4 regions of the Rhizobium sp. P44RR-XXIV genome follow, and region 1 is predicted to be linked to each of the others. Evidence: predicted binding sites of a transcription regulator. Region 1 holds the regulator's gene; each other region holds the start of a gene.

Region 1 (7,576 bases):
GACCATAGAAGGGCGTGCCTTCCTCGATCGTCAACTGGTAGAGCGAGAGGTGATCGACGGCATAGGAGATCGCCTCCTTCAGCTCGCGTTCCCATTCCTCGACGGTCTGGTTCGGACGGGCATAGATGAGATCGAAGGACATGCGCGGGAAGATCTCGCGCGCCAGCTTGATCGCCTTCAGCGCATCGGCGACGTCGTGCAGGCGGCCGAGGAATTTCAGGTCGCGGTCGTTCAGCGCCTGCACGCCCATCGACACGCGATTGACGCCAGCCGCGCGATAGCCGCGAAACCGTTCGGCCTCGACGCTCGACGGATTTGCCTCCATGGTGATCTCGATGCCGTCAGGCATGTGCCAGGTCCGGGCGATGCCGTCGAGAATGGCGCCGACAGTCTCCGGCTTCATCAGCGAGGGTGTGCCGCCGCCGAGGAAGACGCTGGTCACCGTCTTCGGGCCGCTGATCATCCGTATCGACGCCATTTCCTTCAGAAAGGCGGCAGCGAAACGCTCCTGATCAACTGGCTGATGGCGGACATGGCTGTTGAAATCGCAATAGGGACACTTGGCCGCGCAAAACGGCCAATGCACATACACGCCGAAACCGGGCTCGCCGGTATCCGGTAGCAATTGCGCGCCGCGCATCAGCTGTTGCGAATCCATGATATCCACGAAGTAAGCTTACGCCTCCAGGCAGGTTTCGACAAAGACCTTGAAGGCCCGGGCGCGATGCGAGAGTGCCTGCGGATCGCCAGGCTTCCAGCCATGCTTCTCCTCGGCGCTCATTTCACCAAAAGTGGTGTCGTACCCTTCCGGCTGGAAGATCGGATCGTAGCCGAAGCCCTGGGTGCCGCGCGGTGGCCAGGCGACCGTGCCTTCGACCTCGCCGCGGAAAAGCTCGGTATGTCCGTCAGGCCATGCCAGGCAAAGTACGCTGACGAAGCGCGCCGTGCGGCTTTCCGGCGACGTAGCGCCGGCTTTCTCAAGAGCGGTCTCGACCTTCTGCATCGCCATCGCGAAATCGCGGGTGCCGTCAGCCGTTTCGGCCCAGTTGGCCGTGTAGACGCCCGGATCGCCGCCGAGTGCATCGATCACCAGACCGGAATCGTCAGACAATGCCGGCAGGCCGGAGGCATGTGCGGAGGCGAGCGCCTTGATCGCAGCGTTTTCCTCGAATGTTGTGCCGGTCTCGTCCGGCTCGATGAAGTTGAGGTCGGCAGCCGATTTGGCGGTGAAGCCGAAGGGGCCGATCAAGTCCTCGATTTCGCGGATCTTGCCGGCATTGTGGCTGGCGACGACGATGGTTTTGGTATCGAGCTTACGCATGTCCTGTTCCGTCATAGGCCCCAGATGCGGGGTTCTGCGCATTCCAGGCTGTTGCCGGCCGGATCGCGGAAATAGATCGAGCGGCCGCCGTTCGGCCAGTGAAAATCGGTTTCTATGGCAATGCCGGCAGCTTTCAGCCTCTGCGCCATTGCCTCGATGTCGTCACCGCCGACACGGAAGCACACATGACCATGGCCCGTCGTCCCATGCGAAGGCACGGGAAGGGCGTCCGGTTCCGCTGGCTTCATCGTCTCGGCCGGATTGAAGATCAGCAGCACGCCTGATCCGCAGCGGTAGAAGATATGGCGGTTGCCGCCGCGCGAGATCTTCTGCAAACCGAGAATGCCGCCGTAAAAAGCTTCGGCGGCATCGAGATCATCGGCATAGAGAGCCGTTTCCAGGATGCTTTCGAGGGCCGTGTCTGCCATTGCAAGATGTCCCTAGGCGATTGCCTGCTTCTGCAGATCCACCAGTTCGGCAATACCATTCTTGGCAAGGCCCAGGAGCGTGGCGAATTCCTCTTCGCTGAAAGGCGCACCCTCGGCGGTTCCTTGGATTTCAACGATGCCGCCCTTGCCCGTCATGACGAAATTGGCGTCGGTTTCAGCCGAAGAATCCTCGAGATAGTCGAGGTCGATGACCGGCTGGCTGGCGAAGATTCCGCAGGAAATGGCCGCGATATGATCCTTCAGCACTCGATCCACCTTGACCATGTTGCGGCTTTCCATCCACTTCAGGCAGTCGTAGAGCGCGATCCAGCCGCCTGTGATCGAGGCCGTGCGCGTGCCGCCGTCGGCCTGGATGACGTCGCAGTCGACGGTAATCTGGCGTTCGCCGAGCTCCTTCAGATCGACGACCGCGCGCAGCGAGCGGCCGATGAGGCGCTGGATTTCCTGCGTGCGGCCGCCCTGCTTGCCGGCAGCGGCCTCGCGCTTCATACGCTCGCCGGTGGCGCGCGGCAGCATGCCGTATTCGGCGGTGACCCAGCCCTTGCCGCTGTTGCGCAGCCATGGCGGCGTCTTGTCCTCAAGGCTTGCCGTGCAGAGCACATGCGTATCGCCGAACTTGACCAGGCAGGAGCCTTCGGCATGCTTGGAAAAATTGCGCTCGAACGACACTTTGCGCATCTGGTCGGTTTTTCTGCCTGAAGGCCGCATTCCACTCTCCTGAAAGTTTGTCGACCGCTTCTACGACCCGTAGGCGGCTTTTGCAAAGGAAAAGCAGGTCGAAAGGCCCGGCGGCGACGGCAGCAGCATTTTTCCCTTTCGCCATTGCTAACTGAATGATTATATTTTGGCCAAGGCTCAACGAAATGGATTAGACAGCGAAATGGTATTCACGACATCGTCGGTTTCGGATGTCATTGCTGCACTGGACGAACGATCCAAGGAAGTTTTCCGCCGTATCGTCGAGGGCTATCTTGAGAATGGCGAGCCGCTTGGATCGCGCAACCTCTCCCGCCTGCTGCCGATGTCCCTGTCGCCGGCCTCCGTGCGCAATGTCATGAGCGATCTGGAAGAGCTGGGGCTTATCTATTCGCCGCATATCAGCGCCGGCCGGCTGCCGACCCAGGTCGGGCTGCGTTTCTTCGTCGATGCCTTCATGCAGGTCGGCGATCTCTCGGCCGAGGATCGTGCCACCATCGACCGCCAGGTCCGCGGCAGCAATCGCGATCAGCCGATGGAATCTGTTATGACCGAGGCGAGCCGTATGCTCTCCGGCATTTCACGCGGCGCCGGGCTGGTGATTACCTCGAAGAACGACCCGGTGCTGAAGCACGTCGAATTCATCCGTCTGGAGCCGACCAAGGCGCTCGCCGTGCTCGTGGGCGAGCATGATCAGGTGGAAAACCGCATCATCGAACTGCCGGCCGGCGTCACCTCCTCACAGTTGACGGAGGCGGCGAATTTCCTCAATGCCCATATGACGGGTCAGACCCTGCCGGATCTGCGCCGTCAATTGCAGACGTTGAAGGAGAGCGTGCGTCACGAGCTTGATACGCTGTCGCGGGAGCTGGTCGAGCGCGGGATCGCCGTCTGGTCTGGTGGCGAGGACGAAGGCAAGCCGACGCAGCTCATCGTCCGCGGCCACGCCAATCTCCTGTCCGAAATCGCCGGCGCCGAGGATCTGGATCGGCTGCGCCTGCTCTTCGACGATCTCGAAAAGAAGGACAGCCTGATCGAGATACTCAATCTGGCCGAAAGCGGGCCGGGCGTGCGCATCTTCATCGGCTCGGAAAACAAGCTCTTTTCACTCTCCGGCTCGTCGCTGATCGTGGCGCCTTATCGCGACGACGACGATCGCATCGTCGGTGCTGTCGGCGTCATCGGCCCGACGCGGCTGAACTACGCCCGTATCGTGCCGATGGTCGATTATACGGCCCAGCTGATTTCAAGGCTGTCACGCTCAGGCATCTGACGCACGCGCCTAATCTGGAAGCAACGTTCCAGATCCGCCCATCTCGGCCGGAAAATCCTTCTGCTTCGGCAGTCCGTCCCGCAGATGCAGCACCGTCGTTTCATAATTGACGTGCAATGCCGGCTGAAAGTCGAGGGCGGGAAGGGTGGCCGCGTACACGTCGGTCACGCCCCACAAGGGATGCTCCGTCAGCAGATGGCCGCCACAGACAGTGCACCATTTGCGCACGCTCTTCTCGGTCTTCTGATAGCTGCCGATATGATCGGCACCCTTGGTGATGTGAACGGCTTCCGGTGGCCAGAGCGAAAAGGCGTTAACCGGCCCCGCCGACCACTCCCGACACGAGTCGCAATGGCAATAGCCCATCGCCATCGGTTCGCCGTCGACCGCGATCTCCACTGCGCCGCAAAAACATTTTCCTGAAAGGGATTTGCCACTAGACATGGATCTCACCTCGCATTGTGCTGAGATGAACCTCATCATATCACCACGAGAGAGCTCTGGATAGGCAAGGTTCCGATCGGAGTCTTTGATCGACGGGCTTTCTGATGCCGCGGCAATATCGGGAATTGGCTGTTCTTCTCGACAAAGCCTTGATTTTTTCCGGGTAAACCTCGATATCGGGCACATCCAAAAGACAAAGCAATTCGGAGACCGTCATGACCGACGAAACAACGAAAACCGGACCTGACGCCACGGCGGCCGACGCTGCTGCGGATTTCGCTCAAGAAGCAGCGGAAACCGTGGATGCGACGGAACCGTCTCAGCCCGACCCGGTTGAGCTGCTGAAGGCCGAAAACGGCGAACTGCGTGATCGCTATCTTCGCCTCGCCGCCGATATGGACAATCTTCGCCGGCGTACCGAGCGCGAGATAAAGGACGCAAAGTCCTACTCCGTGGCAAGCTTCGCCCGCGATATGCTGGCGGTGGCGGATAATCTGCGCCGTACGCTGGATGCCATTCCGGCCGAGGCCCGTGCCGGCGGTGATGCCGGCCTGACGACCCTGATTGAAGGTGTCGAGATGACCGAGCGTTCCATGCTCTCCGCCCTGGAGCGTCATGGCGTGCGCCAGATCGAGCCGGTCGGACAGAAGTTCGACCCCAATTTCCATCAGGCGATGTTCGAAGTGCCGAACCCAGAAGTGCCGAATAATACGGTGGTGCAGGTGGTGCAGGCTGGCTTCGTCATCGGCGAGCGCGTTCTGCGCCCGGCCATGGTCGGTGTCGCCAAGGGCGGCCCGAAGATCGTCGAAAATGCCGAGGGCGCCAATAGCCCGCTCGACGAAAAAGACGCCTGATCCACACACGGAAACAAAAAATAAGAGCCGGATGATTTCAGATCATCCGGCTCTTATTTTTGCCTTGGTCCGATGCGATCCAAACCGTCAGAGCATGACGCCGAAAAGTGTAAGCGGTTTTCGGGCGACATCCGGCTCTAGGCGGCGTTGGATGCCTGTTCCTCATTGAGGAATGAGTAGATTGCCGATGCGGAATCGGTAGCGCGCAGCTTGGCGACCAGGTCCTGGTCACGGAGCACGCGGGCAATACGAGACAGCGCCTTCAGATGATCAGCGCCTGCGCCTTCGGGCGCGAGCAGCAGGAAGACGAGATCGACGGGTTGATCGTCCAGAGCCTCAAAATCAACGGGCGCCTCGAGGCGCGCGAAAATGCCGGCGATGGACTTGATGCTGGCGAGCTTGCCGTGCGGGATGGCGATGCCGTTGCCGACGCCGGTGGAACCCAGGCGTTCGCGCTGCAGCACGACATCAAAAATCTCGCGTTCGGGAAGTCCGGTCAGTTTCGAGGCTTTGGCCGCCAGTTCCTGAAGCAATTGTTTTTTGGAATTTGCCCTCAAGGCGGGGATGATCGCATCTTGGTGTAGCAAATCTGCCAATGCCATTCTCTTTATCCTTCGTGTCGCCGAGAGCCGGTAACGGGAAAAAGCGGCGGCCGGGTGCTGTTACGCGCCGCCGCCGCTTATCTTCTATTCTCAGCTTTTGATATTGGCCGCGTCGATCCAGCCAATGTTACCGTCCTGGCGGCGGTAGACGATGTTCAAATGTTCCTTGCCGGGGCTGCGGAAGAGCAGCAACGGTTCATCGGTCATATCAAGCGCCATCACGGCGGTCGCTACCGACATGGTCTTCAATTGCTTCGTGCTTTCAGCAACGATCACCGGCGCAAAATCGGCGGCAATTTCCTCGTCGTCATCCGGCACGCCATCCATGACGGTATAGGCAACTTCCGCCTGACCGTTGATGTGGTTGCCGGCCTGATGATCCTTAAGCTTGCGTTTGTAGCGTCGCAGGCGTTTCTCGATGCGTGCAGATGCTGCGTCGAACGCCAGCTGCGGATCCATGGCTTCACCGGCAGCATGCAACACGACACCACTGTCGAGGTGAAGCTTGCAATCGGCCGCAAAGCGAGAGCTGGATTTCTGCACCGTTACCTGACCCGAATACCCCCCGTCGAAGTATTTCGTCACGGCCATACCGATCTGGTCCTCGATCCGCTGCCGGAACGAGTCACCAATTTCCATATGTTTACCGGAGACACGCACACTCATGGAGTTTCCCTTCTTGTAGTGGTTATTGCGCGTATCAGTTTACGCCAAGCCTCAAGCTCATCCAAGCACTTCACGCGGTCAAAGACAAATTGCGTATTTCGACCGCCTTCGGGATGATGGGGATAAGTTTCATGGTCGTGCTGTCCTGCAGCGATTGCGGCGGGCTTCTAGCCCCACCACATGGGAAAGTCAACTGCATCTTAACGGACTGTTAGGAGATCCGCACCCTGTGGTTGAAGATCGACAATCGTCAGAAACTGGCGACTTTTGCCAAGGCCCGCTTCTCTCGGCGTCGTTGCACGGACGATGGGATGTTCATGGCTTCCCGGTATTTTGCAACCGTGCGGCGAGCCAGCTCGATGCCGCCGCTTTTGAGCGTATCGACGATATCGTCGTCTGACAGAACCGCATCCGGGCTTTCGTTCGATATCAGCAGGCGGATCTTGTGGCGCACGGCTTCGGCCGAATGACCGTCGCCACCCTCGACAGCGCTGATCGAGACGGTAAAGAAATATTTGAGCTCGAACATTCCGCGCGGCGTCAGCATGTATTTGTTCGAGGTGACGCGGCTGACGGTCGATTCGTGCATCTTGATCGCGTCGGCCACGGTCTTCAGATTGAGTGGCCGCAGATGATCGACGCCATGGATCAGGAAGGCATCCTGCTGCCGCACGATCTCGCTTGCCACCTTCATGATGGTCTTGGCGCGCTGGTCCAGGCTGCGGGTCAGCCAGTTGGCGTTCTGAAGGCATTCCGACAGAAAAGCGTGGTCCTGGCTGGTTTTGGTGACGGAAGCGAAATAGGACTGGCTCACCAGCACCCGAGGAAGAGCATCGGGATTGAGCTCCACCAGCCAGCTACCGTCAGTGGAGGGGCGCACGACGATATCAGGCATGATCGCTTCGGACACGCTGGTCTCAAAGCAGCTGCCGGGCTTTGGGTTCAGCTGGCGGATTTCCGCCATCATGTCGAGCAGGTCTTCCTCATCGACGCCGCAGAGCCGCTTCAGCGATGCGAAATCGCGCCGCCCCAGAAGTTCCAGATTCTGGATCAGCCGCTCCATGGCCGGATCGAACCGATCCTTTTGCCGAAGCTGGATTTCCAGGCATTCGCTGAGGGAGCGGGCGAAGATGCCAGGGGGATCCAGCAGCTGCAAGGTAGCCAGCACGCGCTCCACATCCCCGATCGCCGAGCCAAGGCGCTCCACCGTCTCATTCAGGTCGGCACGGAGATAGCCGGCTTCATCGAGTTGGTCGACGAGGTGCTGTGCG
Region 2 (7,576 bases), on a different contig from region 1:
CGTCGGTTGTCACTGCGACCTGGATTTACCACGGCAAGCGCCTGGAGAAGTCGGACAGGTTTCCCGCCGGTACGTATATCACGGTGCCGACAGGTGTCGCAGCCTTCCCCGACCCCGTGTTCTTGCCACCACCGCGCTCCTTTGCGGAAAAGACCTACAATATCGTGCACTGGACCGACATGCCGAGAGGCGGCCATTTCGCCGCCTGGGAGCAGCCGGAGCTGATGTTGAGCGACCTGCGAGCCTTTATCGCCACGATTTCGAGAAAGCATCTTTGAGAGCGGAATCCTCGCATTGCCTCTTACTGCGCAGTGCGAGGACCCGCTATTGCCGCAGCGCAATTTTCTGGGACGACATACCAGCAGTCCCAATTTAATCTTCGTCATCGGCATTGTTGCACCGATGGTTTGGCTGTCATACTCTAATTGAGTGGCTCTCCGAACAACGCCAAGTACCGCCACGTCTTTCAAGCACAATGTTGCCGCCGTCATCGTATTGGCAAGATGAAGCTCAGCCAGGTTCGCCGGTCGCTGAGAATCAGAAATTGCTACGGGCCAACGACGTTGACGGGCAGGTCATTGGGAAAGGTTGTAAGACACCTTCCCTTGTCCTCCGGCTCCGTATCCCTCGATCGATATAGTCTTCGTGCATCCGTTGAGCCCGCTGCTTCGGCAATGGAACAGTTGAGAGCTATTTTTGCGTGGCACGAGGCGTGGTTTGCCACTCCGGAATTTGCCGGCTGCCTTTTCGAGCGTGCACTCGCGGAATTTGGAACCGACTATCCGAAGATCTCGATGATCGCCATTCGGTATAAGACGACAATGACCTCATGGATGGGCGACATACTGACGTCCCTTTTGCCAGAGCAAGCAGCGGCACGCACCGCGTCAATCCTCATGATTCTGCTTGATGGCGCGACGATCGATGCTCGTGCCTTTCGCGATCCGACCGTGGCAACAAGGGCGTGGGATGCTGCGAAAATTCTCATTGAGCAGGCAAACGCTCGATGGGCGTGACAAAACAACGAATGGGACTGCTTGAGAGCAAGAACCCAATCCTCGTTCTCCTGACGCAGATTGCGGAATGGGGCTTCGCGATTGCCGACGGCTTTCCACGCCGCGCAACGATTTCAGACCCTAAGGCTTTGAAGCCATTGGATATGCCGCACGGCGCAATGGGTGGTCTTGACAGGACTCGAAGCTGCAATCCACCAATTCGAATTTTAGTTTAGATCGCATCCATGCGAAACGTCGCTTATCCAAGAGATTCTTGCAGTTCGCGAACTGCGCTTTTTGCTCGACTTGGGACAGAGCCCCAGCGGACGTATTTCACAGTCGGATCAGGATCTCATTCAACAGCGGCAATCAGGCAGCCGAACTGGCGCGTGTGAGCCTGGCAATCCTCTTCACGTGGTTGACCGCAGCGGTACCGCCATCCGTCTTGGTGAAGAGATCAAGCTTTTCATCGTCATCATTGGCGACAGGCGTCAGGGCCTTGTCCATATAGGTCTTAGAAGCCGGGTCTCTTGCGATGAAATAGGCCGATAGTGCCAACCTTGCGATGGTGCCCGCCAAGTTCACATGCTTGGCAAAAGTTTGCCAGGCAAAGCGGGGCCAGAAAAGAACGGCATGTTCCCGTCGCATGGCAGGACGCCGCTCCGAGGGGTGCTTCAACCGCAATAGACCGCTTTGCAACGGATGAACGTTCTCCAATGGAACGGTTGTGGCAAAGGAGACCAGCATCTTGACGAGGCTCGCCAGCGGCACGCCGGTCGCAATCGCCCGGCGCAGTAGCGTCTTCATGTGCTCCGGCGAATAGTAGAGCGACCACGCTTCGTGATAGATGTCTTCCCATTCCTGCTTGTTCATTTTCGGATGAGCGGTACAAACATGCTCGACATCGTAGATGTTGAGGTCGGGCTCCATCGCAACGCCCGTCTTCCACAGCGTCTGATGATCCTCCGAGCCGGGCAGTGGCGTCAAAATGAAGAACTCGATCACATCGAGCGGTAGCTCTTCCTGAATGATGGCGATATCGCGCCGGATCGTTTCAGGCGTATCCGCCGGGAAGCCTAGAATATAGCCGGCCAGCGTCATGATGCCTTGCGCCTTCCAGGCGAGCAGCATCTTGCGATATTCGGTGATCTTGTTCTGGTTCTTTTTGGCGGCGGCAAGATTGTCCGGATTGACGTTCTCGAGCCCGATGAAAACGCGGGTCACACCGGCACGTTTGGATTTTTCGATGAAGTTCGGGATCTTGTGGCAAAGCGTATCGACCTGGATCATCAGGCCGAGCGGAACACCATCCCTTTCCTTAAGCTCGATCAAGCGATCAAAGATGGCCTCCCAGTCCTTGTTGCGGGCGAAATTGTCATCTGTGATGAAGAATTTGTGGATGCCCTGCGCCCAGTTCATCCGCACCAGCTTTTCGACGTCGTCGGCGGAACGGAATCGGGACTTACGCCCCTGGACGTTGATGATGGTGCAGAAGGAGCATTGGTATGGGCAGCCTCTTCCCGCGTCAAAGCTCGTGCTCAGACCAAGGGTACCGTGGATATTGTCTTTAGGCAGGAAAGGAACGGGCGTTCCGCCGATGCCAGGCAAGTCGTTCATGAAATTGTAGAGAGGTTCCAACCGATTTGACGCAGCATCCTGAAGCAAGCGATCGAGCCGGCCTTCTACTTCGCCGGCAAACATGGAAATGCCCATGTCGCGGCAGGCGTCGAGCCCCACGGCTTGTCCGTCGAGCATCGACAGACAGCCCGAAACATGAAACCCGCCGATGGAAACCTGGATCTTCGCCTCACGGAAAGGCTTGGCTATGTCGAGTGCACGAGGATACTGATTGGATTGGACGCCAACGAGGGCAACCATGCCGAAATTGGCGTTGCGGCGAAATTTGTCGATGAGTGCCGAAACATTGACGCGGGTATTGGTTTCATCGATGACCGTGATGTCAATGTCGATATCCGGCCCGAGCACCTGGCGCTCGACGCAATCGCTTGCGATGCCATAGATCGCGGCAAGGGAATTCGACGGGATCATGGCCCGCCACCAGCGGATCACATATCCATCGTCGTCATAATGCGACGGCTTGATCAGAACCAGCTGAAAGCGTCTTTCGAAGGCCTGCCGGGGATGAGGCAATGTTTATCGTCCTGTTGAGCGGCAGTTTTTGGCCACAGCCAAGTTCATACACAGATGGCGCCAAAGGAGATGCTGTTCAGCAGGTGGCTTCCGACCTAAACGTTGCGCGACGTTCGAAGCATCCGTGTTCTGGATTTGTGAATGCCAATTAAGATGATATTGTGAATAGGTGGAAAAAAATTCCAGAATCAATAAAATAAAAATATGGATTAACTGCGATAAAACTCTGATTTTACACCCAGATTGAATCAAGATTTCCAATTTATTTCTGAACTTATATTTTTCAATGATCCTTATGATCGGTAATAATTCTTAGCACTCCTATCAACCGAGTGCCACAAGTGCTATATGAGAATACCAGCCGCCCTATGCACCGGCTGCAGAAAGAACCCCTATGAAATTCCGTCCACTCCACGATCGCGTCGTTATCCGACGCGCCGAAGGTGATTTCAAATCCAAGGGCGGGATCATTATTCCAGACACCGCCAAGGAAAAGCCGCAGGAAGGCGAAGTGATTGCCGTTGGTCCTGGCATACGCAACGAAGCCGGCGTGTTGATCCCGCCTGACGTCAAGACCGGCGACACGATCCTGTTCGGAAAATGGTCCGGAACCGAGATCAAGATCGATGGCGAGGAACTCCTCGTCATGAAGGAAGCCGACATCATGGGCATCGTCGGAAAGACCGACGCAGACGCCCAAAAGGTCGCCTGACGGCCCGATTTCCAATTCTCCAATCCTATGACCGAACTGGACGAATATCATGTCTGCCAAAGAAATCAGATTCTCCGCCGATGCGCGCGATCGCATGCTACGCGGCGTCGAGCTGCTCAACAACGCCGTCAAAGTCACGCTCGGTCCCAAGGGCCGCAACGTCGTGATTGCCAGTGCCTATGGCGCGCCGCGTATCACCAAGGATGGCGTCACCGTCGCGAGGGAAATTGAGCTAGCCGACAAGTTCGAGAATATGGGCGCACAGATGGTGCGTGAAGTCGCTTCCAAGACCAATGACCTTGCCGGTGACGGTACAACGACAGCAACGGTACTTGCTGCTTCCATCCTGCGTGAGGGTGTGAAACTCGTCGCCGTCGGCATGAACCCCATGGATCTCAAGCGTGGCATCGATCTTGCCGTAGCCGCCGTGGTCAAGGAAATCAAGGCGCGTGCCAAAAAGGTGCAGTCCTCCAGTGAGGTCGCGCAGGTCGGCACGATTGCTGCCAATAGCGACGCGAGCATTGGCGAGATAATCGCCAGGGCGATGGACAAGGTCGGTAATCAGGGTGTCATTACGGTTGAGGAAGCGAGGGCAGCAGAAACCGAACTCGACGTCGTCGAGGGCATGCAGTTCGATCGCGGCTATCTGTCGCCGTACTTCGTCACCAATGCCGAGAAGATGTGTGTGGAGCTCGAGGAGCCCTACATCCTCCTGCACGAGAAGAAGCTTGGCAATCTGCAGGCGATGCTGCCGATCCTTGAGGCCGTGGTGCAAAGCGGTCAGCCGTTGCTGATCATCTCGGAAGACGTGGAAGGCGAAGCGCTTGCGACCTTGGTCGTCAACAAGCTGCGTGGTGGCCTGAAAGTTGCGGCAGTCAAGGCTCCCGGATTTGGCGACCGCCGCAAGGCGATGCTGGAGGATATTGCCGTTTTGACTGCCGGTCAGGTGATCTCAGAAGATCTCGGCATCAGGCTCGAAAATGTCACCATCGAGATGCTGGGACGTGCAAAGCGCGTCTTGATCGACAAGGACACGACCACCATTATCGACGGCTTGGGCGAGAAGGTGACGATCCAGGCGCGTATCCAACAGATCAAAATGCAGATCGAAGATACGACCAGCGATTACGACAAGGAAAAGCTGCAGGAGCGCTTGGCCAAGCTTGCAGGCGGCGTCGCCGTGATCCGCGTCGGCGGTGTGACCGAGATCGAGGTCAAGGAAAAGAAGGATCGTATCGATGATGCTTTGAATGCCACCCGCGCGGCGGTCGAGGAAGGCATCGTGCCCGGCGGAGGCGTGGCGCTGTTGCGAGCGCGGTCGGTGCTGACAGGACTGACTGGCGAAAATGCAGACATAACAGCCGGCATCTCGATCGTGCTGCGGGCGCTTGAAGCGCCCATCCGCCAGATTGCCGACAATGCAGGTGTCGAGGGCTCGCTCGTCATAGGCAGGCTCGCCGATAGCACCGAGTACAATCAAGGCTTCGATGCGCAGACGGAAACCTATGTCGATATGGTCATGGCTGGCATCGTCGACCCCGCTAAAGTTGTCCGTACCGCCCTGCAGGATGCTGGCTCGATCGCAGCACTTCTCATCACAGCTGAAGCAATGATCACCGATATCCCGACAAGGGATGTCGCTACAACGAACGGAAATAGTGACATGAGCGGCATGGGATACTGAAACCAACACCCGTCCCATAGAGCCAATGTGGCTAGCGACGGAACCTCAACAACCATAAAGAGAGAGAGAGAGAATCACGATGATCCGCTTCGAAAAGAAACCCGACCCGCAACCGTTGCCGAAGGACGCCGACGACAAGCGCTCTACGCAAATCCAGGCGCCTGCGGCGGACGTGAAAAAACCCAAGACAAAAGCTGCCGATGGTCATTCGCCGGTGGTGGCGGAAGACGAAGATCGCCTCATTTGAAAGCATGATGGGCTGTGTGCTCAATATCCCCGGATCTCAATATAGGTCTCGCCGAGTGGCGGGACCATTGTAAATGAACGGCAGACTTGCGATCTCGACACGTGCTGCTGCGGCACGCACTTTGGTTGACAGTCAGAGCGCTCGAGGAAGGTGCGGGGTTGCGCGTTTGCGAGACAAATCTCCATCCCGGTTCGCATTGAGATTTTGTCGATCGAGATAGCCGTGATCCCACGCACGAGCTTCTCTGCTTTGGGGTGGATATGGGTTGGCTGCAGCGCCATGCCCGGCATTCCCACAGGCCTTGGCTCCGGCCCTTCAGCTTTCCGCGTTTGCCGTTTTCTTTTTCAATATCAGTTCCCGTCGTTATACGACGGCTTGATAAGGGCCGTTGCGAAAGCATTTGTGAGAATGCTCGTATTCTATTGCAATTGGGCCTAGAAGCAGCGTGGAGGGCCTGCAGAGGCGACTATTTCGCGATGTCGGTTGCAGCGGGAGTTGTTGACGCGGGCGGTTTGTGAGAACCGCTTAATCCATAGAGAATAGATAGGGCCAATCCGACAATCATGGCAGTAGCCATCACTCTTTTGCAAAAGCGCGATTCCATCCTGGTTCTCCTGCAAAAATGTATGGACCGTTTCTAACCCTGCAGCCGCGTGCTTCGAGATACTGGATACGCCGATGGTCTGGTCCAAAGTGATCTTGATAAGAATCCTTCGGAATCGCAGCCCAAGAACGATACGCTAGTGAAAATCTGCCAATTTCAGGACAATCGAATTCTTCCGTTTTGAGGCATAAACCCGTTTCGCCACGTCCAAAACTCTGCTTCGCAAATTGTCGAATGCATTGAGATAATCGCGTTCCGACTCCCCGGCAGAAAGAAGCCCATTCGTCAGGACATCGATTTCCACGAAGAATCGGACTTCGAACATGCCGTCATGCCCGAGGAAGCGGATATGTTTGGCCTTAGCGTCATAGCTTCTGGCCCTGTTCGGAAATGCGATCGTCATGTCACGAGCTTTTCATAGTTGGGGTCCTGGCTCGACTTACCAATTGCGGGTAGCCCCCGAACAGGCTTAATCACCAGCTCTTGCGTCTTTAGCCAGGGCGGTTTCGATTTCTTGCGAAGAGACGCGCAGGCGTTGCCTGGTTCCGATAGATGTTTCTATCGACGGTATCTCAAGCTGCGTCGACGTTCTTCTAAATGCCGAGAACGACAGGCCTTCGATTTCCTCCTCATCGACAATCAGCCGATAGGTTCCCGCTTCAAGCGGTACAATCAACGAGCTCAACACAAACGGATGGGCAAAGGTGATTTCTGTTTCTGTGGTGCGTTCCATGATGGATGACCTCGAATATGATAAGAAATTCTCTTTGGTACGACTTGCCGCCGTCACGAGAGTCAGAGGGCCTACGAAGGCTGGGCTTGAACCGCCAAGCGCTACGAAAGAATACCCTTAAAGGTAACGTATACTAGAAAGGCGAGGCCTATCAGCGGGGTGGATTTTATGAACAATTCCATAAACCGGAACCGGCGAGCGGATTGCCACAAACTTTGCCGGATATATACGCCGTGAATGGAAGACATGCTGTCCTCCTTCTTTGGGGCTGAGGCACATTGTGCACCCACACTCGGCGACGCCCGTTTCAGATGTCTCCGGTACCGTCCATATGGTGCCTGCCCACCTGAGATTCAATGCACAATCGCTTCTTGAGAAGTCTTTGCCGCGGACGTCACAAAATTCCTTCGAAGGGCTGGTTTGCTGAATTTCATGCGAAACTTATCCCGC
Region 3 (7,576 bases), on a different contig from region 1:
ATTTGGGCCAGTCGCTTCTGGTCTTCGGCGGACGTGCTTTTGCGTGACAGGAGCGCTGTGTCATCAACGCCGGTCAACAACATCGTGAAGACGGACGTATTTGCCGTATTCGCCGTATAGTTCCCATCGGACAGGGGCGAACGCTTCTGGATGATCTCCTCCTCGTTGACGATCGCCAGCCGCGCAATGTTTCGGAAGCTCAGCGCCTGCGTTTCATCCTTAGCATTCTTTTTGATCCGCTTGTTTGAAAGGCCGATCTTGGAAAGAAGAAACGACGAGAGGTTCGTTTCATCGCGCTCGTTGTGAATTTCACCAAGGGGAGTCCCCTCAGCATCCGGGATCGACGTATGCAGACCCTCGAAGGCCTGGAACTGTCCACCGGCCATGCTTCGAAGCAACGTCGTTTCCGATCCGTCGTCGAAAGCAATCGCGAGCAGTACGCGATCATAGCCGTTCGCCTGCGGGATATCGGGAAGAGGGGCCTTGCCGCCGAGCATAAAATCTATCGCTTCGACAATATAGGACTTCCCTGTGTCGGAAGCCCCATAGACGACATTAAGGCCGGACTGAAACGAAACGACCGCCGGTTCTTTTCCCGAGCCGTGAAAGCAAAGGTGACGGATCTGGAAGCCTGAATATGTCATTATGTCGGTCCGGATGCTTCGTCTTGAAATTCAGAGACCCAGTTGGTGAGAAGATTGCGCATCAGATCGTCAAAAGCTTCATCATCGCAGTTCTGGAAGTAACCTGCGAGCCATTCGGCGCGCTCGTACAATTGTCGGAGATATGGCGTTTGAAGCGCGGTGACAAAAAACTCCGCATTGTCTCCAGCCTGGAACAGGATCCCGCTTTCATCGATAACCTGCTCGACTAGCCCTCGGGACATCATCAGCGCCACGGCAGATTGAACAGACTTTCTTCGGACCTGCGTGACGGGTGACATGATCGGCGTCGGGGGATGCAGGTCCGCTGGTCCGTCGAGGACACTCGTTCGCACGACAAGATAATCCATGGCGGTCAGCCGGTTCAGATCTACCGCCCGGGGGAAATGCGCATGCAGAACGAAGACGGCCCTCACGCCCGTTTCGAGCGACCCGTTGAAAGCCGAGACCGTAGGCTTTAACGGCGCCATGTCAGCTTCCCATCGTTCGCAAGCTGATGACAAATTCCCCGGCGGTCGGTGGGAAAAGCGCTTCTGTTCAGAGGATGAGCGTCAAGAACTAAGGACTGCGCTTTCTCGGTTACGGCGACGACGCGCGCATATCCGTCCGCGTGTTCTCCGTCGTGAGTGTCCAGCACCCCGTCCAGTATCTCGTTTTGCAACCCCTCAAACGTACCAGGCTCCACTTTCTCGCGCACGAAGACCCGCAGGGACTCCGCATGATAAAAGGCCTCACGAGATCGATGAAAATGGGATTTCAAACTTGCCCATTTATCGAGATGCGAGACCGCAACGATTGTCTCGCCTTTGTGCTCTGCATAGGCATCGAGCAACTTGCTTGTATAGGTCGCCTCCGTCTCTCCGATCTCGACAGGGACAGCGTCGGGCCTCGGACGGGAGGGCAATCCGCCACCGAAGCGGCCGATGTGATAGGGCGTTCTAGAATGGGCTTCGATGATCGTTCGGGGCTGCTCGGCCGAAAAGATCCGAAAATCGAAATCCCCGACGTAGTCGAGGAATTTTCCCTCCAGGGTGACGGGCCCGGTCGAGGTGATTTTTCCGGAGATGGTTTTGTCCCACTCCGCAATCACCCTCGCTTTCAGTTTGTCCGCATTCGAGAGCAAGAGCGACAACGATGTCGAAGCGCCTTTCGGCGCGATGAACCGACATGCCCTTGGAGCTTTGTATTCTTGTGAGAAAGAGTACCAGAGCATCTTCCCGATTTCAGGCGCGACTACGCCGAAACTCAAGGGTGACGTGTAGTGCTTGCACTGGTGATTGTCCCAGACACCGAGCAGCTGGTCGGCGTCACAGAACCCAGCAATATCGATGCCTTTATCTCCCGCACCGGTCGGTCGCATAACGCTGACATACGTGGTTTTGAGCGAATGGACCCATTCGTCAATGAACGTTTCCCATTCGCTGGCTTCATAAATCTGGATGATCTTGAGAGGGTCGATTTTTGGCCCGTTCTCGAAATCGCTTGCCAGAATGATTCTTGCTGATGGCAGGTCTTTCACCGCATTCTGTAACGACATCAGAGTTGCCTGCATTTCAGCCTTGTTCTCGAAGCAAGATGGTAGCTTGGATAAGGTGTAAGTCTTACCAGTAGCAAGGACATATGCAATCGAAAGTATATCATGCGGCGGGAGAGTATCGCTATTTTCAACCAATTTCCGCCGCCGGAAGTCAGCCAAGCGTGGCCGCGCGATGGCGGATGACCACAGACGAGGACTGGAGTCTGCAAGCCGCTGGAAAACAGCAAATATCGCCTTTTCGCGGTCAAGATAATTGAGGGGCTGTAGGTTCGTATCCTTTCAAGAGCTTAGATCTGAGTGCGAGGATCTCAGAAAATCTAGAAAAGCGCGCATTGCCTTGCTGCTTGACGTCGGCACCTATCAGCAACAGCATTCCATAGCGACCCTTTATCTCGCTACTGTCACCATCGTCTGCTGGACGCTCAGCACTCGGCAAGCCGTGATATTTACGATTGCAGTCGCGATGATCGCTGGGGCGCGTTACCCGATGTTAAATCCCGATCCTGACTTCTGAACGGGTTACGATAACAACCTCGGACTAGTAATTTCGTTTGGCGTCAACGCGGCGGTCGTTATGGAGGCAAGGGAAAGGTCCAGTTGGTGATGGTACCGCGTCCGAGCAGGTTCCTGCCAACCGAGACTTCGAAATCGTAGGCGGCTAAGAGCAAAAACTCCGGTCGATATCTGACATCGGCGGTTCTGGCGAGCATGGCGGCCTAAAAGGCGAGTGACGAAAAGCATCGCGTGAAGACGGAAAGTTCCAGACTGCCCAATGGCATTCAAAACCAATAAACCAGGCCGGCAGGGAAACTGCCGGCCTGGAAGTGTATTCAGAGGGCTTTGTCTTCGTCCATAGCCGCCGAAACTAGTTTATCCCGTTCACGCAATCCTCTGTTGAAGAGCCTTGCTACGGTGGTCGTCAGCTTCCCAATTGCTGCTGGGTCACGGTCGATGCCCTTCGCAGACGCGACTTCCTTAACAACGGCGGCACATAGGCGCGCATCTTCTCTCGAAATAGGAACTGCCATTCTCGTAGTTCCAAGATGCCCACCGCGCAGAGGCGGCGGGCCATATCTCAGCTTAGAAGTCCATGCCAGCGCCGGCCGGGATCGCCGGAGCGGCATCCTTCTTGGGCTTTTCAGCGATCATTGCTTCAGTGGTCACGAGCAGGCCAGCGACAGATGCCGCATCCTGGAGTGCCGTACGCACAACCTTGGCCGGATCGATGACGCCTTGCGCGTAGAGATCGCCATACTCGCCGGTCTGGGCGTTCCAGCCGAAAGAGAAGTCGGTCTCCTCGCGGAGCTTGCCGACGATGACGGAGCCTTCGGCGCCAGCATTTTCGGCGATCTGGCGCACCGGTGCCTCGATCGCGCGGCGCACGATCTCGATGCCGACCTTCTGGTCCTGGTTGGCGGTTGCGAGATTGTCGAGTGCCTTCACGGCACGCAACAGGGCCACGCCGCCGCCCGGCAGGATACCTTCTTCCACGGCCGCGCGGGTTGCATGCAAGGCATCGTCCACGCGATCCTTCTTTTCCTTGACCTCGACTTCCGTCGAGCCACCAACGCGGATGACGGCAACGCCGCCAGCGAGCTTCGCAAGGCGCTCCTGCAGCTTCTCGCGATCGTAGTCGGACGTCGTCTCCTCGATCTGCGCCCGTATTTGAGCGACGCGTCCGTCAATCTCGCCCTTGGAACCAATGCCATCGATGATGGTGGTGTTTTCCTTCTCGATCGCCACCTTCTTGGCACGACCGAGCATGTTGAGGGTCACGTTCTCGAGCTTGATGCCGACGTCGTCGGAGATGACCGTTCCACCCGTGAGGATGGCGATGTCTTCGAGCATTGCCTTGCGGCGGTCGCCGAAGCCCGGCGCCTTGACGGCAGCAATCTTCAGGCCGCCCCGGAGCTTGTTGACGACGAGCGTTGCGAGCGCTTCGCCTTCGACATCCTCTGCGATGATCAGAAGCGGCTTACCCGACTGGACCACGGCTTCCAGAACCGGAAGCATCGCCTGAAGGTTCGACAGTTTCTTCTCGTGGATGAGGATATAGGGGTCCTCGAACTCGACGCGCATCTTGTCCTGATTGGTTACAAAGTAGGGGCTGAGATAGCCGCGGTCGAACTGCATGCCTTCGACGACTTCGAGCTCGGTGTCGGCGGTCTTGGCTTCCTCGACGGTGATTACGCCTTCGTTGCCGACCTTTTCCATTGCTTCGGCGAGATACTTGCCGATCTCCTCGTCGCCATTGGCAGACACTGTGCCCACCTGAGCAATTTCGGCATTGCTTGTAATCTTGCGAGCGTTGGTCTTCAGTTCCTTCACGACCGCGTCGACGGCAAGATCGATACCGCGCTTCAAGTCCATCGGGTTCATGCCGGAAGCAACCGCCTTGGCCCCTTCCTTGACGATCGCCTGGGCGAGAACAGTTGCGGTGGTGGTACCGTCGCCGGCAAGATCGTTGGTCTTCGATGCCACTTCGCGCAGCATCTGGGCGCCCATGTTCTCGAACTTGTCTTCCAGTTCGATTTCCTTGGCGACTGAAACACCGTCCTTGGTAATGCGCGGCGCGCCGTAGGACTTGTCGATGACAACGTTGCGGCCTTTTGGGCCAAGCGTGACCTTCACGGCGTTGGCAAGGATATCGACACCACGCAACATGCGTTCGCGTGCATCGGTGTTGAATTTGACTTCTTTCGCAGCCATTTGTTCACTCCTTCAATAGGCAGCTTTTTGACTGATGGGCGGTAATGCGTGATTACGCTGCCCGCTTCTGCTCGGCCTGAGCTTCGATAACGCCCAAGACGTCGCTTTCCTTCATGATCAGCAGGTCTTCGCCGTTGATCTTGATTTCGGTGCCGGACCATTTGCCGAACAGAATGCGGTCGCCAGCCTTGACGTCGAGCGCCTGGGTCTGGCCAGCCTCGTTGCGCGCACCAGGCCCGACGGCGACAACTTCGCCTTCCTGCGGCTTTTCCTTGGCAGTGTCGGGGATAATGATCCCACCCTTGGTCTTTTCTTCGGATTCGACCCGGCGAACAAGAATGCGATCATGAAGCGGTCGGAACGACATGTTTTCCTCCATTGGACAAAAAAGATGACGCAAAATCCCCTACCGGACCGGGTGACCAATCCGGACGGGTGCGAACCTCATCCGAGCGTTCGCAGGCAAAATTTATTTTCGAGATTTTTCGATTTCAAGAGGGTGAATAGGAAAAATTAGCACTCGATCCATATGGCTGCTAACGTGCTGAAAAGGAACAATAAACAGCTCTGCGAATTCAGAAAACCATTGATCACTGCAAAATTTTACGTCACCTTCGCAATGTCATGAAACGGAGATGAAGCATGCAATTCTCGTCGGATTTCGAGCGTCAGCTCAATGGCTATGGACTGACCACGGCGCATATCCTCTACCGCATTCCCGATTTTGAATCGGTCCTGCAGACCTACGTCTGGCAGGACTACGATCTCGCACCTGATTTTCCGGAGATGCACAGGTTCCTGGACTTCTGGCAGGCGAAGCTAGACGGGCCTCTCCACTCCGTCCGCTACAGCCACCAGCGGCTGATCGGTCCGAACGAATGGCGCCGGGTCGAGGGCGAGTTCAAGCTTCACTAAGCTCTTGAATTTGATTTTTCCGCTTCCCAGCTCATCGACCGCCCGAGACGTGGAACTCGGTGTGCGTCGATTGTGTATGGAGTGACACCTGCATGGAAGCGAATATCAGCATCATCAAGAATGTTGGCATCGATGAACGCGAAGAGATCATCGTCGATTTTGCCAGGTGGCTTGAGACCGCCTCAAAAGAAGCGCTGGTTTACGGAGAAGGCAAGTTCGCAATGATGTCCGCCAGCATGGCAGAAGCCATGCGGGTCAATGCAGACGAACTTGCTCGCGACAATCCCGAAAAGACCGAACGTGTGCTGCAGCAGGCGAGCGCCATGATGGCTCAGTTCAAGGCTGCCTATCCCCATCGGGTTATAAGTCGATCCGTCCATTGAGGGGCGATGAGGCGGACTTGTCAGCGCGTGGATAAGGAAATGCATTTCGCCGGCAATGATGCGAGCGGATGAAGTTGAAAATCATCTGATCTAACGGGGGACGAATTTTTTCGCGCCACGGATCTTGAAACCGAAATTCTCGAAAACCAAATCGTTTGCCGCCAGCTGCTGAAGACAGAGCTGGCCTCGCTGGAAGCACCGTCTTTCGGCGCTTCTGTACCCATGTTGCTTCAAGGAGGATATGGCTATGGCAACATCTTACGACTATGCACCGCTATACCGTTCGAGCGTTGGCTTCGATCGCGTCTTCAATCTTCTCGAAAACGCCCAGCGCGCCCGCTCGATCAGCGATTGGCCGCCCTATGACATCATCAAAACGGGCGACGACAGCTACCGGATCTCGATTGCGGTCGCAGGGTTTGAACGGGATGATCTCGATATCACCTTCCAGTCCAACCTGCTAACTGTCACCGGCAAAAAGCAGGAGGCCAATACTGAGGGCTATCTGCATCGCGGCATCGCCGGACGCCCGTTCGAGCACCGGTTCGAGCTTGCCGACCATGTGCGGGTGGACGGCGCGGATTTGAGCAAGGGTCTCCTGTCCATCGAGCTTGTTCGTGAAATCCCGGAAGCCCTGAAGCCGCGGAAGATTTCCATCCAGAGCACGCCTGCCTTAACGTCGGCCGCTCCGGCTCAGATTGAAGCACAGAAGGCGGCTTGATCGTTAAGTTCATCCAGTGAGTCAGGGGCGCCATTCCCGTGGCGCCCGTCAGCATTCCGGGTTGGGAAGGAGACAGCGATGAAACCCGATATGTTTAGAGAACCAGTCACCATCCTTGTCGGTCTGGGCTTTCCGGCCGAGGTACGAAGCGCAACGGATGCGTATCGTCATCTTTGCGAATGGCCAGCGAGGTTGAGGGACCATGCCCACGCCGTCGCCTTGAAAGCCTGCGGCGCGGCGCTGCGTGGCGAGATCGAGGCCGAGACGGCCCGTGGGCTGTTTGCGGCATTTGCCGAGAAACACGATTTGCTAGCGCCGGAAACGAGTGCCATTGCCGCTTCGCGCCTGAGGCGGGATCGGGATCCGCATATCAGGTGAGGAGGTGGCCATGCACAGCGAACTTCAACGGGCTGCCAACGACGCAATGGCCATGGGACCAGCGGTTCTGATTCCAACCCATCAGCTTTGCCGGCCGATCGATGTCGTGCGCGCGGCATCCCTTTCGATCGATGATCGCCGGGCAATCCTAGCGGCCTGGGCATCCGACCTTTACGCGGTGGATTCGCAACCGTCCCTGCGGCAGCTGCCGGGAACGCCCAGTCCGGTTTCGATCGACGAGGTGCAAGCGGCGTTAAAAGAACTTGATCGC
Region 4 (7,576 bases), 360 kb from region 1:
ATCGAAGCTTCGTCACCAGCGTTTTCAGCGATCTGGCGAACCAGAGCCTGCAGCGCACGACGAATGATGTTGATGCCGGCTTCCTGGTCCTGGTTCTCGCCCTTGGCCGAGATCTTCGTGGAAGAGCGCAGCAGAGCGATACCACCGCCCGGTACGATACCTTCCTGAACAGCAGCGCGCGTCGCGTTCAGAGCGTCGTCGATACGGTCCTTCTTTTCCTTGACTTCGATTTCCGTCGAACCGCCAACGCGGATAACGGCAACGCCGCCAGCGAGCTTGGCAAGACGTTCCTGCAGCTTTTCGCGGTCGTAGTCAGAGGTGGTTTCTTCGATCTGAGCCTTGATCTGGGCAACACGGCCTTCGATGTCGGACTTCTGGCCAGCGCCGTCGACGATCGTGGTGTTTTCCTTGGAGATCGAAACCTTCTTGGAACGGCCGAGCATGTCGAGCGTAACCGACTCGAGTTTGATGCCGAGGTCTTCGGAGATGACAGTGCCGCCCGTCAGGATGGCGATGTCTTCCAGCATGGCCTTGCGGCGATCGCCGAAGCCAGGAGCCTTGACGGCAGCAATCTTCAGGCCACCGCGCAGCTTGTTGACGACGAGGGTCGCAAGAGCTTCGCCTTCGACGTCTTCAGCGATGATGAGGAGCGGCTTGCCGGTCTGAACGACAGCTTCGAGAACCGGAAGCATGGCCTGCAGGTTCGAGAGCTTCTTCTCGTGGAGCAGGATGAACGCGTCTTCGAGATCGGCGATCATCTTTTCCGGGTTGGTCACGAAGTAGGGGCTGAGGTAGCCGCGGTCGAACTGCATGCCTTCGACGACTTCGAGTTCGGTTTCGGCGGTCTTGGCTTCTTCAACCGTGATGACGCCTTCGTTGCCGACCTTCTGCATGGCTTCAGCAATATCGAGACCGATCTGCTTTTCGCCGTTTGCCGAGATCGTGCCGACCTGGGCAACTTCTTCCGACGTGTTGATCTTCTTGGCCTTGGCCTGGAGATCCTTGACGACTTCAGAAACAGCGAGGTCGATACCGCGCTTCAGGTCCATCGGGTTCATGCCGGCTGCAACTGCCTTGGCGCCTTCGCGAACGATGGCCTGGGCGAGAACGGTTGCAGTGGTCGTGCCGTCGCCGGCGATGTCGTTGGTCTTCGAAGCAACTTCGCGGACCATCTGGGCGCCCATGTTTTCGAACTTGTCTTCGAGTTCGATTTCCTTGGCGACGGTGACGCCGTCCTTGGTGATGCGCGGAGCGCCGAAGGACTTGTCGATAACGACGTTACGACCCTTCGGGCCGAGCGTTACCTTGACTGCATCGGCGAGGATGTCGACGCCACGAAGCATCTTTTCGCGGGCGTTGCGGCCGAATTTTACTTCTTTAGCTGCCATGTCTAAAAACTCCTGAATTCGCATTGTCCGGGTTTATGGCCCGTCAGCTGTATCGGAAAAGGGGAACCCGGCTGGATTAGCCGATGATACCCATGATGTCGGCTTCCTTCATGATGAGAAGGTCTTCGCCGTCAAGCTTGACTTCAGTGCCCGACCACTTGCCGAACAGGATGCGGTCGCCGGCCTTGACGTCGAGCGGGATGACCTTGCCGGATTCATCACGAACGCCGGAGCCTACGGCGACGATTTCGCCTTCCTGCGGCTTTTCCTTGGCGGTATCGGGAATGATGATACCACCCTTGGTCTTTGCTTCGGATTCAACGCGACGAACAACGACGCGGTCATGAAGGGGGCGGAAATTGGTTGCCATTGTCTAATCCCTCGATCAAATGACTTCACGGATCAGCGGGGGATCCGTATGGGCTTTGTTAGCACTCAGCATAGGCGAGTGCTAGCGACGCTGATTTAGGGGTGGGTAGCAGGCGAGTCAAGAACAGCACTGTGAAATTTTTGCGGCGTGCCGTGGCTTGTTTCGAGGATGTTTAACGGCGTTGATCGCCCTGTGTAGCATGCTATTGCAAGGTTTACCCGCTTTACCCTATCACATTTGAAGGCTCCCCGGTCCTTTAGGCCGACGGTTTCCCCGATCTGCCGATGGCTCCGCCACTTCATTTGCCGCCTCGTCCGGCGTTGCTTCGTCTGGTTGCCGAAGGCGGGTGCAATGCAAAAACCTGCATGGCGCTCTTGTAATTTGCCGGCCGGTTTGCAATGTCAGCCCGTGATTTATCTGAGGTGAGGACTGCATGGGCAAACGTATCGAAAGCTTTCGCGAGATCGGCGGACTTTATGATGTTGCGCTCTGCGATGTCTGGGGTGTGCTGCACAACGGCGTTTCCGCCTACAAGGAGGCGTCCGTCGCGCTGGAAGCAGCCCGCGGCGAGGGCCTGACCGTCGTGCTCATCACCAATTCCCCGCGCATCGCTCCAAGGGTGGTCGAGCAGCTGCGGGCGATCGGCGTTCCCGACAGCGTTTACGATCGCATCATCACCTCGGGTGATGTGACGCGCAAACTGATCGCGGAAGGACCGAAGAAGGTCTTCCTGCTTGGCCCCGAGCGCGACATCGGCATCCTTGAAGGGCTTGATGTGCAGCGTGTCGAGGCGAATGAAGCCGAAAGCATCGTCTGCACCGGTTTCTTCGATGACGAGACCGAGACGCCGGACGATTACACCGACATGCTCACGGCCTGGTCTGCTCGCAACGTGCCACTCATCTGCGCCAATCCCGACCTCGTGGTCGAGCGCGGCCACCGGATGATCCCCTGCGCCGGCGCGATGGCCGCCTATTATGAACGCCTCGGCGGCCAGACACGCATCGCCGGCAAGCCGCACCAGCCGATTTATGACGCGGCGATTGCCGCTGCTCGTGAAGTGCGAAGCGAGTTCCCGCTGTCGCGCGTCGTCGCCATCGGCGATGGCATGCCGACCGACGTGCGCGGCGCGCTCGATTACGGGCTCGATCTTCTCTACATCAGCCACGGCATCCACGCTCGCGAGTATGTTGTCGACGGTCACACCGACGAGTCAGCCCTTGGCGCCTTCCTGGCGCGTGAGCAGGCATCGCCGAAGTGGTGGATGCCGCGCCTTGTCTGAGGGGAGTGGTAGCCGATGACCGTTTTCCATCGCAACGAGACCCGCGAGCCGCTTCCCGAGGCTCTGAAAGGTGGCGTCGTTGCCATCGGCAATTTCGACGGCGTGCATCGCGGTCATCAATCGGTCCTCAACCGCGCGCTGGAGATCGCCAGGGAACGTGGCGTTCCCGCCCTGGTGCTGACGTTCGAGCCGCATCCGCGCACGGTCTTCAAGCCGGATCGGCCTGTCTTCCGTCTGACGCCGGCGCCGCTGAAGGCGCGCCTGCTGGAAGCGCTGGGCTTCAATGCCGTCATCGAATATCCGTTCGACCGCGCATTTTCGCAGCGTTCCGCGGATGAATTCGTCCATTCTATCCTCATTGACTGGCTGCAGGCTTCCGAAGTCGTCACCGGCTTCGATTTCCATTTCGGTCATGATCGCCAGGGCGGCCCTGCCTTCCTCATGAATGCCGGCAGCCACAACGGTTTCGGCGTGACGCTGATCGACGCCTTTCGCGACGAGAATGCCGAGGTCATTTCCTCCAGCCGTATCCGCGCGCTGCTGGCCGAAGGTGAGGTTGCTGAGGTCGCCGGCATGCTCGGATACCGCTACACCGTCGAAGCGCCCATCATCGGTGGCGAGAAGCTCGGCCGGACCCTCGGTTTCCCCACGGCCAACATGCAGCTTCCGCCGGAAATATCGCTGAAGGCTGGCATCTATGCCGTCAGGTTCCGTGCAGCCGATGGCGTCATCCGTGATGCTGTTGCCAGCTATGGCCGTCGCCCGACCGTCACCGACAATGGCGCGCCGCTGCTCGAGACCTATGTTTTCGATTTCAGCGGCGATCTATACGGTCAGATCTGTTCCGTCTCCTTCTTCGGCTTTCTCCGTCCTGAATTGAAGTTCGAAGGCCTTGACCCCTTGGTCGCGCAGATCCGGAAGGATGAAGAAGAGGCGAGGGCGCTGCTCGCCGGCGTCAGGCCGCTTGGCGACATCGACCGGGCAATCGCCTTTTCCTAATGAATGTAGGGGATTGCGCCCCAGGATTGCAGCCGCGCAATACTTTTTTGCTTTGAGCCGCCAGGCAGATGCTGCAATGCTCATATTGCCGGGTGCGAGTCGCCGCGCCCGCTTCCGAAAGGCGCACAATATGGACAAACGCTTTGGGACGGCGGCCTGCTGGCTGCTGGTGATACCGTATATAGGCTTGCTCTGGGTGCCGTTTTACAACAGCCACGATCCGGTCTTGCTGGGCTTTCCGTTCTTCTACTGGTACCAGCTCGCCTGGGTGCCGATCACCGCGTTCCTGACCTGGATCGCCTATCGGAGCATGCGCCATGATGACTGAGATCGATCCGACAGCACTGGCCGTCTTCATCTTCTTCCTGGCGCTCGTCACCGTCATGGGCTTCGTCGCCGCCCGCTGGCGCCGGCCAAAGACCCTTGCCCATATCGACGAATGGGGTCTCGGCGGCCGCACCTTCGGCACCTGGATCACCTGGTTCCTCGTCGGTGGCGATTTCTACACCGCCTATACCGTGATCGCCGTCCCCGCTTTGGTCTATACCGTCGGCGCCTATGGCTTCTTCGCGCTGCCCTATACGATCGTCGTCTATCCCTTCGTCTTCATGGTCATGCCGCTTCTGTGGCGGCGCGCCAAGGATCACGGCTATGTCACGGCCGGCGATATCGTCCATGGCCAATATGGCTCACGGTCGCTCGAACTGGCGGTGGCACTGACAGGCGTCATCGCCACCATGCCCTATATCGCCCTGCAGCTCGTCGGCATGACGGCGGTGTTCAAGGCGCTCGGGCTCCATGGTGAGCTGCCGCTTGCCGTCGCCTTCATCATCCTGGCGCTCTACACCTATTCGGCCGGCTGCGTGCCCCGGCGCTGATCGCCTTCGTCAAGGACATCATGATCTATATCGTGGTCATTGCCGCCATCGCGCTCATCCCGGCCAAGCTTGGCGGCTACGCCAATGTCTTTGCCGCCGCCGATGCCGACTTCAAGGCCAAGGGAGCGGGCAGCCTGCTGCTCGGCGGCAACCAGTATGTCGCCTATGCGACGCTGGCGCTCGGCTCGGCGCTGGCCGCCTTCATGTATCCGCATACGCTGACCGGCATCTTCGCCTCCAACAGCGGCAACACCATCCGCAAGAATGCGGTGCTGCTGCCGGCCTATACGCTGCTGCTGGGTCTGCTTGCCCTGCTCGGCTATATGGGCCATGCGGCCAATCTGAAGCTGGATAGCCCGAACGATGTCGTGCCGGCGCTGTTCCAGACCCTGTTCTCCAGCTGGTTTGCCGGCTTTGCCTTTGCGGCCATCGCCATCGGTGCGCTGGTGCCGGCGGCGGTGATGAGCATTGGCGCTGCCAATCTCTTCACCCGCAACTTCTGGAAGGCCTATGTCGATCCGAATGTGTCCGATGCCGGCGAGGCGAAGGTGGCCAAGATGACCTCGCTGGTCGTCAAGGTCGGCGCGCTGCTGGTCATCATCTTCCTGCCGACGCAGTTCGCGCTCGATCTGCAGCTCTTGGGCGGCATCTGGATCCTGCAGACGTTGCCGGCGCTGGTCTTCGGCCTCTACACCAGATGGTTCCGGGCACCGGCACTGCTGGCCGGCTGGATCGTCGGCTTCTTCGGCGGCACCTATCTCGTCTGGGATGCCGGCTGGAAGCCGTTGCATGCGATCACACTCGGCGACACCAGCTTCACCGTCTATACCGGCCTCCTGGCGCTTGCCGCCAACATCGTCGTGTCGGTAGTCCTCAATGCCGTCATACCGGCAAGGGCGACGGCAAACGCCTGATCCGGGCGACACTCCATCGGCCGCGGGCGGAAACGTCCGCGGCCTTTCTATGTGTCGGCGGCATTGTTTCCTCTTCCTTTCCTTGGAAAAAACGCCTATGAACCGGCGACTATGACCCAATTTCGGCTGAGCCTATCGATACGAATTATTGGCCCGGCCTTCCGCGCGCTTTAAGCTGCCGGAAGGTCCGGGTTTTTGGCGCCCGTTCCCGAGGCGCTTTCCGCCGCCGAAACATCCCCATATGGCTGCGCCCTCCAGGCGCAAGACGCCCGAGACACCGAGGCAATTGTCACTACTATGACCGATACCCCTGAAAAGATGGACTATTCCAAGACCCTCTACCTGCCGGAAACCGATTTTCCGATGCGCGCCGGACTGCCGCAGAAGGAGCCGGAGCTCGTCAACCGCTGGAACGAGATGGATCTCTACAAGAAGCTGCGCGCCTCTGCCGCCGGCCGTGAAAAGTTCGTGCTGCATGATGGCCCGCCCTACGCCAACGGTCACATCCATATCGGCCACGCGTTGAACAAGATCCTGAAGGATGTCATCACTCGCTCGTTCCAGATGCGCGGCTATGACAGCAACTATGTTCCGGGCTGGGACTGCACGGTCTGCCGATCGAATGGAAGATCGAGGAAAAGTATCGCGAGAAGGGCAAGAACAAGGACGAGGTTCCGGTGAACGAGTTTCGCCAGGAATGCCGCGACTTTGCCGCCGGCTGGATCAAGATCCAGTCCGAGGAGTTCAAGCGCCTCGGCATAACAGGTGATTTCGACAACCCTTATCTCACCATGAATTTCCATGCGGAATCCCGCATCGCCGGCGAGCTTCTGAAGATCGCGCGCACCGGTCAGCTTTATCGTGGTTCCAAGCCGGTCATGTGGTCGGTGGTCGAGCGCACGGCGCTGGCCGAAGCCGAAGTCGAATATGCCGATGTCGAGAGCGACATGATCTGGGTGAAGTTCCCGGTTGCCGAAGGTCCGGCCGAGCTTGCCGGGACTTTCGTCGTCATTTGGACGACGACGCCCTGGACGATCCCCGGCAATCGCGCGATCGCTTATTCCTCGCGTGTTGCCTACGGCCTCTACGAAGTGACGGAAGCCGCCAATGATTTCGGCCCGCGCCCCGGCGAAAAGCTGATCTTTGCTGACAAGCTGGCGGAAGAATCCTTTGCCAAGGCGAAGCTGCAGTATAAGCGCCTCAGCGATGTCACCGCGAATGATCTGGCGGCGCTCGTCTGCGCGCATCCGCTGGCCGCGCTCGGTTACGGCTTCAAGGTGCCGCTGCTCGACGGCGAGCACGTGACTGACGATGCCGGTACTGGCTTCGTCCACACGGCTCCCAGCCACGGCCGCGAGGACTTTGACGCCTGGACGTCGCACGCCCGCGACCTCGAAAAGCGCGGCATCTCCTCCGCTATCCCGTTCCCGGTCGATGATGCCGGCTTCTATACCGTCGACGCCCCCGGTTTCGAGGGTGGCCGCGTCATGGACGACAACGGCAAGAAGGGTAACGCCAACGATCTCGTCATCAAGGCGCTGATCGAGACGAACACGCTCTTTGCCCGCGGACGTCTCAAGCACTCCTATCCGCATTCCTGGCGCTCCAAGAAGCCGGTGATCTTCCGCAACACGCCGCAATGGTTCGTCTACATGGACAAGGACTTTGCGGATGGTTCGACGCTGCGGTCTCGCGCCCTGAAGGCGATCGACGACACGCGCTTCGTGCCGGCTGCCGGCCAGAAC

Evidence for each region. The regulator HrcA, encoded in region 1, represses chaperone genes, less so after heat shock. The targets are predictions, from matches to a motif close to GTTAGCACTCNCNNNNNGNGAGTGCTAAC.
Region 2: BSK43_RS15610 (co-chaperone GroES) is a predicted target of HrcA. The motif match lies at 3,458-3,486, and genes of this name have one in related genera.
Region 3: groES (co-chaperone GroES) is a predicted target of HrcA. The motif match lies at 5,421-5,449, and genes of this name have one in related genera.
Region 4: groES (co-chaperone GroES) is a predicted target of HrcA. The motif match lies at 1,816-1,844, and genes of this name have one in related genera.

What each region holds. Positions count from the first base shown of each region.
Region 1 is NZ_MPVZ02000025.1:410,248-417,823, reverse strand. Features, by position in the region: gene hemW (radical SAM family heme chaperone HemW) at 1-658, opposite strand, end outside; gene rdgB (RdgB/HAM1 family non-canonical purine NTP pyrophosphatase) at 677-1,321, opposite strand; gene BSK43_RS07385 (VOC family protein) at 1,333-1,749, opposite strand; gene rph (ribonuclease PH) at 1,762-2,478, opposite strand; gene hrcA (heat-inducible transcriptional repressor HrcA) at 2,651-3,739, shown strand; gene BSK43_RS07370 (GFA family protein) at 3,749-4,183, opposite strand; gene grpE (nucleotide exchange factor GrpE) at 4,399-5,037, shown strand; gene ptsN (PTS IIA-like nitrogen regulatory protein PtsN) at 5,175-5,639, opposite strand; gene raiA (ribosome-associated translation inhibitor RaiA) at 5,730-6,305, opposite strand; gene rpoN (RNA polymerase factor sigma-54) at 6,556-7,576, opposite strand, start outside.
Region 2 is NZ_MPVZ02000027.1:703,409-710,984, reverse strand. Features, by position in the region: gene BSK43_RS15625 (epoxide hydrolase family protein) at 1-278, shown strand, start outside; gene BSK43_RS15620 (hypothetical protein) at 684-1,016, shown strand; gene BSK43_RS15615 (radical SAM protein) at 1,365-3,146, opposite strand; gene BSK43_RS15610 (co-chaperone GroES) at 3,541-3,858, shown strand; gene groL (chaperonin GroEL) at 3,908-5,542, shown strand; gene BSK43_RS35105 (hypothetical protein) at 5,622-5,789, shown strand; gene BSK43_RS15600 (DUF1488 domain-containing protein) at 6,530-6,796, opposite strand; gene BSK43_RS15595 (hypothetical protein) at 6,863-7,129, opposite strand.
Region 3 is NZ_MPVZ02000021.1:79,298-86,873, forward strand. Features, by position in the region: gene BSK43_RS01530 (AAA family ATPase) at 1-644, opposite strand, end outside; gene BSK43_RS01535 (ABC-three component system middle component 2) at 644-1,132, opposite strand; gene BSK43_RS01540 (ABC-three component system protein) at 1,120-2,334, opposite strand; gene groL (chaperonin GroEL) at 3,280-4,908, opposite strand; gene groES (co-chaperone GroES) at 4,961-5,275, opposite strand; gene BSK43_RS01560 (usg protein) at 5,551-5,823, shown strand; gene BSK43_RS01565 (hypothetical protein) at 5,916-6,206, shown strand; gene BSK43_RS01570 (Hsp20 family protein) at 6,454-6,927, shown strand; gene BSK43_RS01575 (DUF982 domain-containing protein) at 7,006-7,305, shown strand; gene BSK43_RS01580 (hypothetical protein) at 7,316-7,576, shown strand, end outside.
Region 4 is NZ_MPVZ02000025.1:52,845-60,420, reverse strand. Features, by position in the region: gene groL (chaperonin GroEL) at 1-1,388, opposite strand, end outside; gene groES (co-chaperone GroES) at 1,465-1,758, opposite strand; gene BSK43_RS05630 (TIGR01459 family HAD-type hydrolase) at 2,192-3,040, shown strand; gene BSK43_RS05625 (bifunctional riboflavin kinase/FAD synthetase) at 3,056-4,039, shown strand; gene BSK43_RS05620 (DUF3311 domain-containing protein) at 4,170-4,367, shown strand; partial or broken gene BSK43_RS05615 (sodium:solute symporter family protein) at 4,357-5,831, shown strand; partial or broken gene ileS (isoleucine--tRNA ligase) at 6,129-7,576, shown strand, end outside.